2 regions of the Pseudoduganella sp. RAF19 genome follow, and region 1 is predicted to be linked to the other one. Evidence: riboswitches for the same ligand, from Rfam matches in the RefSeq annotation. Region 1 holds a riboswitch; the other holds the start of a gene.
What was found. A riboswitch is a leader RNA that binds a small molecule or an ion and turns the genes downstream of it on or off. The one in region 1 is predicted to bind thiamine pyrophosphate.
Positions count from the first base shown of each region.

Region 2: linked by a shared signal. The riboswitch ahead of thiC (phosphomethylpyrimidine synthase ThiC) and the one ahead of AB4Z19_RS00890 (TonB-dependent siderophore receptor) in region 1 are both predicted to bind thiamine pyrophosphate.

Region 1 covers NZ_JBFREF010000001.1:185,807-190,401, reverse strand. Annotated here, with positions in the region: gene AB4Z19_RS00915 (RNA polymerase sigma factor) at 1-777, shown strand, start outside; gene AB4Z19_RS00910 (GFA family protein) at 965-1,375, opposite strand; gene AB4Z19_RS00905 (immunity 26/phosphotriesterase HocA family protein) at 1,381-1,839, opposite strand; gene AB4Z19_RS00900 (ferritin family protein) at 1,873-2,175, opposite strand; gene AB4Z19_RS00895 (iron-containing alcohol dehydrogenase) at 2,285-3,445, shown strand; TPP riboswitch at 3,528-3,623, shown strand; gene AB4Z19_RS00890 (TonB-dependent siderophore receptor) at 3,679-4,595, shown strand, end outside.
Region 2 covers NZ_JBFREF010000005.1:39,826-44,420, reverse strand. Annotated here, with positions in the region: gene AB4Z19_RS13440 (thiazole synthase) at 1-198, opposite strand, end outside; gene thiS (sulfur carrier protein ThiS) at 293-496, opposite strand; gene thiC (phosphomethylpyrimidine synthase ThiC) at 493-2,355, opposite strand; TPP riboswitch at 2,430-2,532, opposite strand; gene AB4Z19_RS13425 (hypothetical protein) at 2,615-3,238, shown strand; gene AB4Z19_RS13420 (S8 family serine peptidase) at 3,343-4,595, shown strand, end outside.

The DNA of each region.
Region 1 (4,595 bases):
CTGACCGAGGCGAAGGTGCCGTTCGAGGTGCCACGCGGTCAGGAACTGGTCGAGCGTCTGGCAGCCGTGCTGCAGGTGCTTTATCTGATCTACAACGAGGGCTACTCGGCCAGCGCGGGCGCGGACTGGATGCGCCCTGCCCTGTGCGAGGAAGCGCTGCGCCTGGGACGTATCCTGGCTGAACTGGCGCCGGGAGAACCGGAGGTGCATGGCCTGGTGGCGCTGATGGAAATCCAGTCCTCACGCGCGCGGGCACGCACGGACGCACAGGGCAATCCCGTGCTCTTGCTGGAGCAGGACCGTGCGCGCTGGGATCAGCTGCTGATCCGCCGCGGCCTGGCAGCGCTGGACCGCGCCGAACGGCTGGAGCGCGGACTTGGTCCTTATGCGCTGCAGGCAGCCATCGCGGCCTGCCACGCACGGGCGCGCAAGGCGGAAGACACCAATTGGGAACGCATCGCAGCTTTGTACGATGGACTGGCGGCGCTGCAGCCGTCTCCGGTGGTGGATTTGAACCGCGCGGTGGCGCTGTCCATGGCTTTCGGGCCGGCGGTGGGGCTGGAGTTGGCGGATACCTTGCTCGATGAGCCGGCGCTGAAGAATTATCACCTGCTGCCCAGCGTACGCGGCGATTTTCTGTTCAAACTGGGACGGCTGACCGAAGCGCGTACGGAATTTGAACGGGCAGCGGAATTGACGCAGAATGCGCGCGAGCGCGGGCTGCTGATGGCGCGCGCCGCCGCGTGCACGCCGCTGGCCCGCCCGCAAAACCGGTAAGCCCAGGTGGCTGGCACTCCGTGCCAGCCACCTGATCGGCGGCGCAGGCTGGGTGCAGGCACTCCGTGCCAACCACCTGATCGGCGGCGCAGGCTGGGTGCAGGCACTCCGTGCCAACCACCTGTTCGGCGGCGCGGGAGGGGTGGCTGGCACGGAGTGCCTGCCACCAGATTCACGCCGTGGGTTCTCAGGCGCTTTCCAGCGACCCGTCGGCGCGCGTGCGCAGGTAGCGCGGGAGCTGGTCGTCCATTTGCATCCAGTGCAGACGGTTCTCGGAGAAGGTGTGATCCTCCGGCGGCAGCTGCTCCGGATCGTCCAGGCTGGAGGTGGTGATGTCGACATCCTCCGGCGTGCGGGCGTCGGAAAAGGTCAGCTGGGTGCCGCAGCGCGAACAGAACTGCCGCGTCACGCCGGGACTGGACTGGTAGGACGCCGGCGCGCCAGCAAAGCGCAAGCCCGAGCGCCGCACGCTGAACCACGCCACGGCCGGCGCACCGGCCGCGCGGCGGCACATTGAGCAATGACACAAGGTGCTGTGGAAGGCCGGGCCTTCCACTTCATAGCGCACCGCCCCGCACAAACAGCCGCCCCTGTACATGATGCCTACTCCAGTAGTTTGGTCATCAGCAGCTCGGCAGAACCGTAGCCGTACAAAGAATCGCTTTCGAGCCCCGGCGTATCGTAGGGCACCGATATTTCGCGGTCCGGCTTGGCCGGATCGTCCGAATACGTCGCCTGCCAGGCGCGTTTCAGCGCGTCGGCTCGGCGGATGAACATGGGCGACATCCAATCCTCGCGCCGGAAATTCACCAGGTTCCCGATCACCGGCCAGCGCCCATTGGACACGGCCACGTCACCGGCGCGGATCACTTTGAGCGCATCTTCAGCCCTCAGCTCCTGCACGTCTGCCAGGGTAGGCAGGGTCCAGTGCTTGGGACCGAACAGGTAGGCCAGCATGACCTTCCCTTGTGGCGACAGGCGGGCCACCAGACCGGTGGCGTATCCGCCGTTTCTCAGCGGGATGGCAAACCAGCTGCCCTCCCGGTACGGCTGCAACTTCATCAACTTCCTTTCAATTGCGCCGCACCGCCCCGCCTACTCTTCGTAGTGGAACTGCGCGGCGATGGGACCCGCCTTGAACAGCGCTTCCTTCATTTCCTTATCCAACTTCGGATCGCGGCGGCGTACCCATTCCAGCAACTGCGCAATATGCTTGCGCGTGCCGTCGCGCTGACTGGCCATCACCAGTTTCAGCTCCGGGTCCGTACAGACTTCGACGCGCTGGTTTTGAAGATCCAGCATCTCTATCTTTTCGCTGAGCGATGTCAGTGCCCGGTGCATGTCCAGCACCTGTGCGTTCAGATAGTCGCGCGGTTCGACAACGTGTTCCTGCGTCATTCCAGTCTCCTTAGGCATGCGGTTACACGCATTGTCTGCCTGCGGCGCGGATTTCTCAAGTGTAGCTGCCCCCCTGAAAAGATGTCGCACGACACGTATAATCTGGCGCATGAACAATTTTGAATACCACAATCCCACCCGAATCCTGTTCGGCGCGGGCCAGATCGCCGGCATGGCGAAACATATTCCCTCCAATGCGCGCGTGCTGATGCTCTACGGCGGCGGCAGCATCAAGGCGAATGGCACTTACGACGAAGTGAAGGCCGCTTTGGCCGGTCATGCCGTCCTCGAATTCGGTGGCATCGAACCGAATCCGCATTATGAAACGCTGATGCAGGCGGTTGCGCTGATCAAGGCCGAGAAAATCGATTACCTGCTGGCCGTTGGCGGCGGTTCGGTCATTGACGGCACCAAATTTGTGGCAGCGGCAGCCGTATTTGACGGCGAACCGTGGGATATCCTGTCCATCGGCGGCAAAGTCGTGCAAGGCGCCATGCCTTTCGGCGCGGTGCTGACGCTGCCCGCCACCGGTTCCGAAATGAACAGCGCCAGCGTGATTACCCGCGCCGCGACCAGGGAAAAGCGCGCTTTCGCGTCCAGATTCGTGTATCCGCAGTTCTCCGTGCTGGACCCGTCCAAGACCTTCACCCTGCCCCTGCGCCAGGTCGGCAACGGCGTGGTGGACGCCTTCGTGCACGTGATGGAGCAGTACATGACCTACCCGGTCAACGCGCCAGTCCAGGACCGCTTCGCAGAAGGCTTGCTGCTGACGCTGATCGAACAAGGTCCGCAGGTGCTGTCGGCGCCGGAAGATCTGGAAATCCGTGCCAATATCATGTGGACCGCCACCCTCGCGTTGAATGGTCTGATCGGTGTCGGCGTGCCGCAGGACTGGGCGACGCACATGATCGCCCACGAGCTGACCGCGCTGTTCGGCCTGGATCACGCGCAAACGCTGGCGATTGTGCTGCCGGGGATTTTGTCGGTGAAGCGCGAGGCCAAGCGGGGCAAGCTGCTGCAGTATGCCGAGCGGGTTTGGGGGCTGCGCGAAGGTTCGGAAGATGCGCGTATCGACGCGGCCATCGAGCGCACCCGCGCCTTCTTCGAGCAGATGGGCGTGCAGACGCGCCTGTCCGGCTACGGCCTGGACGCAGCCAGCGCAATCGACGCGACAGTTCAGGCGCTGGAAGCCGCCGGCATGACCAAACTGGGCGAGCACCGCGACATCACGCCCGCCGTCGCCCGTGCCGCGTTGGCGCTGAGCGTTTAAACCTGACGCAAAAGCAGGTGGCAGGCACATCGTGCCTGCCACCAGGTTCACGCCTCGGGTTTTGAGGTCCTGTGGTAAAATGCGCGATCGCTAGGGGTCCTGGACATTGTCCGGGTGAGAAATACCCTTCGTACCTGATCTGGATAATGCCAGCGAAGGAAAGCGCAAAGTTGTCTTCTCCCCTCCTTTGAATGCTCCCGCGTTGGCTCGTTAGAACCACAAAAGAGCACAACATGAATCAATCCCGCATCACCCTTACCGCCATCGCGCTGGCCGCTGCGCAGCTGGCGAACGCGCAATCGAACGACACCAAGATGACCGAAGTCGTCATCACCGCCAACCGCGCCATTGCCGACCGTTCCTCCGTCGCCGGTTTCTCCGACGCTCCTCTGCTGCAAACGCCCGCTTCCGTCAGCGTGATCACGCGCGAGCAGATGCAGGACCTGAACATCCGCTCCACCACCGACGCTTCCAAGTACGACGCCAGCATCGGCGACTCCTACAATGCGGTTGGTTACGCCGAGCAGTTCTCCATCCGCGGCTTCAAACTGGATAACGCCAGCTCCTACCGCAAGGACGGCCACGCCATCTCCGGCGACACCCAGATCCCGCTGGAGAACAAGGAAAGCATCGAAGTCCTGAAGGGCCTGTCCGGCCTGCAAATGGGCGTCTCCGCCCCGGGCGGCGTAGTGAACTACGTAACCAAGCGCCCAACCGAGAACAATCTGCGTTCCGTGCTGTTCGAAGTCAGCGAGCGCGGTACCGTGTATGGCGCCGTGGACCTGGGCGGCCGCTTTGAAGACCGCCGCTTCGGCTACCGCATCAACGCGGCGGGCGAGCATATCCAGTCCTACATCAAGGGCGCGGACGGCCACCGCTCCTTCATCTCCGGCGCCTTCGACTGGCAGATCTCGCCGCAGGCCTTGCTGCAACTGGACGCCGACTACCAGAACAAATCGCAGCTGACCGCTCCGGGCTTCCAGCTGATCGGCGGCACTGCGCTGCCGAAGGTCGATGCGGACGTGTTCCTGAACGACCAGCCATGGGCCAAGCCGGTGAAAACCGAAACCACCAATATCGGCGCGACCTTTAAGTATGCCCTGTCGCAGGACTGGCAAGCGACCATCAGCGCCAACCAGCACATCTTCAA
Region 2 (4,595 bases), on a different contig from region 1:
GGAAGGCGGCAGCACATCGAGCAGGCTGGGCGCCTTCGGGTCCTGGCCGATGTTCACGCGGCGGATCGCCACTGTGATGATTTCCGCTTCCGCCGCATCGGTCGCTTCGCGCGTCTGCTGCAGATCCTTGTATTTGCCGCTGCCGACCAGCAGGCGGCTCTTGTACTGCTTTCCTGCGATTGTGAGGTAATCGTTCATGATCTTCCTTTCGTGGCCGGACGCCGCGCAGAACCCGCGGCGCCAGGCTGGTGCCTGCCACGGCGTGGCAGGCACCTGTTTTACGCTTCCGGTTCTAACCGCCGCCAATGGCGCGGACGATGTCTACTTTGTCGTGTGCCGCCAGCGTGTGCTCGTGCCAGCGCTGGCGCGGCACCACGCTGCGATTGACGGCCAGCGCCAGCGCCTGGCCCTCCAGCTGCAGCGCTGCCACCAGCGCGTGCAGCGTCTGCTGCGGCGGCACCTGGTGCGGCGCCCCGTTCAGTTCAATCTGGATCATGGCTGCTGCTCGCGATAAATCTGCGCGCCGTTCTTCACGAACTCAATCGACTTTTCGACCATGCCTTTTTCCGCAAACTCGCGCACTTCCTGCGTGATCTTCATCGAGCAGAAATGCGGACCGCACATGGAACAGAAGTGCGCCACCTTGGCCGAGTCTTTCGGCAAGGTCTCGTCGTGGAAAGCGCGCGCCTTGTCCGGATCGAGGCCGAGATTGAACTGGTCTTCCCAGCGGAATTCAAAGCGCGCCTTGGACAGCGCGTTGTCGCGGATCTGTGCTCCCGGATGGCCTTTCGCCAGGTCCGCAGCGTGGGCCGCGATCTTGTAGGTGATGATGCCTTCCTTGACATCATCCTTGTCCGGCAGGCCGAGATGCTCCTTCGGCGTGACGTAGCACAGCATGGCCGTACCGTACCAGCCGATCTGCGCCGCGCCAATGCCGGAAGTGATATGGTCGTAGCCCGGCGCGATGTCGGTCGTCAAAGGACCCAGCGTGTAGAACGGCGCTTCGTCGCACTGCTCCAGCTGGATGTCCATGTTCTCCTTGATCAGCTGCATCGGCACGTGGCCCGGACCTTCGATCATCACCTGCACATCGTGCTTCCATGCGATCTGGGTCAGTTCACCCAGGGTGCGCAGCTCGCCCAGCTGGGCATCGTCGTTGGCGTCATACACCGAGCCGGGACGCAGACCGTCGCCCAGGCTGAAGGTCACGTCGTAGGCCTTCATGATTTCGCAGATCTCTTCGAAGTGCGTGTACAGGAAGTTTTCCTTGTGGTGGGCCAGACACCATTTCGCCATGATCGAACCGCCGCGCGAGACGATGCCCGTCATGCGCTCAGCCGTCAGCGGCACATAGCGCAACAGCACGCCGGCGTGGATCGTGAAATAGTCGACGCCCTGCTCCGCCTGTTCGATCAAGGTATCGCGGAAGATTTCCCAGGTGAGGTCTTCGGCCTTGCCATTGACTTTTTCCAGCGCCTGGTAGATCGGCACGGTGCCAATCGGCACGGGGCTGTTACGGATGATCCATTCACGCGTTTCGTGAATATGCTTGCCGGTGGAGAGGTCCATCACCGTGTCGGCGCCCCAGCGGATGGCCCAGGTCATCTTCTCGACTTCCTCGCCGATCGACGAGGTCACTGCGGAGTTGCCGATATTGGCGTTCACCTTCACCAGGAAGTTACGGCCAATGATCATCGGCTCCGCTTCCGGGTGGTTGATATTGGCCGGGATCACGGCACGGCCACGCGCCACTTCTTCGCGCACGAATTCCGGCGTGATCTCGTCCGGGATGCTGGCGCCAAATGACTGGCCGCGATGCTGGCGTCCCAGCAGGCGCGCCATCTTTTCGCCGTCCGGTCCCGATGCGCGCAGACCTTCGAGGTATTCCTTGCGGCGCAGGTTTTCGCGGATCGCGATGAATTCCATCTCGGGCGTGATGATGCCCTGGCGCGCGTAGTGCATCTGGCTTACGTTGCGGCCAAGGGCCGCGCGGCGCGGCGTGCGTTGCAGCTCGAAGCGCAGGGCGTCCAGCGCTTGATCGGCCAGGCGCTGCTTGCCGTAGCCGGAAGTTGGTCCATCCAGCTGCAGGGTGTCGCCGCGCTGCGAGATCCACGGCGCACGCGGTGTGGCCAGGCCTTTGCGGATATCGATTTGCACATCCGGGTCCGTGTAAGGTCCGGAGGTGTCGTACACCGTGACCGGTGCGTTATTGCCGGACAGGCTGATCTCGCGCATGGGCACGCGGATATCGGCACGGCTGCCGGTGACATACAGTTTGCGGGAATTGGGCAGCGGTGCGATCGCTGCGCTGTCTACCTCGGCCTCGGCGGCGAGGAATTGCGGATTGGCGTTCAAGTTTTGGCTCCTTTGCGGCAGGAGCCAGCAAAGGAGGTTAGGCTGCACACGCAAACACCGGCAGAGCGGCGCATGCGGACATCCTGAAGCTTCCCTTCGCTGGCATTATCCAGATCAGGTTCGGAGGGTATTTCTCACCCGCGCACCTCTCAGCGCGCAGGACCCCTAGCGTGTGCCGCCTTGCGGCAGCGATGCGATCATAACCCAGTCAGTGCGTTGCCGCCAAGCCCCCCGTTATAATCGCCGCGGGAGGAAATCAATGCGAACAGCAATCTGGGCGGCGCTACTGCTGCCTGTCGTGGCGATGGCGCAGGACACGCGGGCGCCGACGAGCGCCGAACAAAAGAGCTTCGAAACTTTTTACCATGCCCGCTATCCGGAAGCGGCGCAAGTGCCGCCCGTGCTGGTGACGCGCGCGCCGCAGCGCAAGGAGTGGCGGTTCAGCGCGTACGCCGACAGCGCGCCGCAGCGCATCGTGCTGCCGCTGTGCCGCATGCAGCGTACGGAGTTTGTGCGCGAGGACGGCGCGTGGCATGAGCGCGATCGGCAGACCACACTCACCTGGATCAATCACACGCCCCAATGCAGCGCGCCCCCCGGCACGCCGGTCGCCCTGCGCGCCGACATGCCGGATATCGACCAGTTGCGCCTGATCCAGTCGCAAAACGAACTGCTGCAAAGCGCTCGCTTGCTGATGGCGGGCAACACCAACTGCGCGCCAATCCGCTCGCGCAACTTCCACCTCATCGCGCTCGATAAAGCCAAAGACGGCTTGCCGATGATGGTGTTCGAAAGCGATATCGGCAAAACGGCGGGCGTGTCCGTACGCAAATCGCGCGCCGATCTTACTGCCTGGAATGTTTCCTGCGCGGGGACGCGTTAAAAACGCAACAACTGACAATTTGCTAGCGAATCCGTTTGCCCGGCAGCTCAGCCGGGCCTACGCTTGAGTGTGTTTCAACGCGACTATCTTGGGAGAGATAAATCATGACGCACAGCAAGCTTCTACCGCTAGCCATTGCCGCCTCAACCTTCGCCGCCGCCCTGCCCGCCTACGCCGCAGCACCGGATAAAGTCCGCGTCGTGGTGGCCTTCCAGCCCGGCGCCGCGGCCGCCGTCCGCTCCGCTGCCGCTGCCGCACACGGCGCCGTCGCGCATGAGATTTACGGCATGGACGCGATGGCGATTGAAGTGCCGCCGCAAGCGCTGCAAGGTCTGCAGCACAACCCCAACGTGCTGTATATCGAGCAGGATGAGAAGCGCTATCCGATGGCCTTGCGCAAGGCCGGCGGCACGCCCGGCAACAGCGCGCAAACCATCCCATACGGTATCAGCATGGTGCAGGCCGACCAGCTGTCCGATGCGTCGGCTGGCAACCGCAAGCTGTGCATCGTTGATTCCGGCATCGACGCCAATCACGAAGACATCATCGGCAACAACCTCACCGGCGAGTGGGACAAAGGCACCGGCTGGTGGTACACCGATGAAGACCAGCACGGGACGCACGTTGCGGGCACCATTGCCGCCGTCAACAATGCCATCGGTGTGGTGGGCGTCAATCCGAACAAGCAGCTCAAGCTGCACATCGTCAAAGTGTTCGGCGCCGATGGCTGGGCGTATTCGTCCACCTTGGCCACGGCCGTCAACAAGTGCGGCGCAGCGGGTGCGAACATCATCAGCATGTCGCTGGGCGGCGGTAAGCCGACCAAGACGGAAGAAAAGGCCTTCAACGCGCTGGCCGCGAAGAATGTGCTGTCCATTGCGGCGGCAGGCAACGACGGCAACACGGCCATCTCCTACCCGGCCGGCTACGCTTCCGTCGTGTCGGTCGGCGCGCTGGATGCGAACATGAACTGGGCCGACTTCTCGCAGTACAACAGCAAGGTGGAACTGTCGGCGCCCGGTGTGGCCGTGACGTCCACCGTGCCGATGGGGACCGGCGCCGACTCCGCGCTCACGGTCGGCAACAAGAGCTATGCCGCAGGCGATATGGAGGGCTCGCCCAAGTCCACGGCCAGCGCGCCGCTGGCCGACTTCGGCCTCGGCGACAAAGTCGACGCCAGCGTAAGCGGCAAGATCTGCCTGATCCAGCGCGGCAGCATCGACTTCGCCACCAAGGTATCCAACTGCCAGACCAGCGGCGGCAAGGGCGCCATCGTCTACAACAATGTGGCTGGCGGCTTTGGCGGCACGCTGGGCACGACCGTCACGAATATTCCATCAGTCTCCGCAAGCCAGGC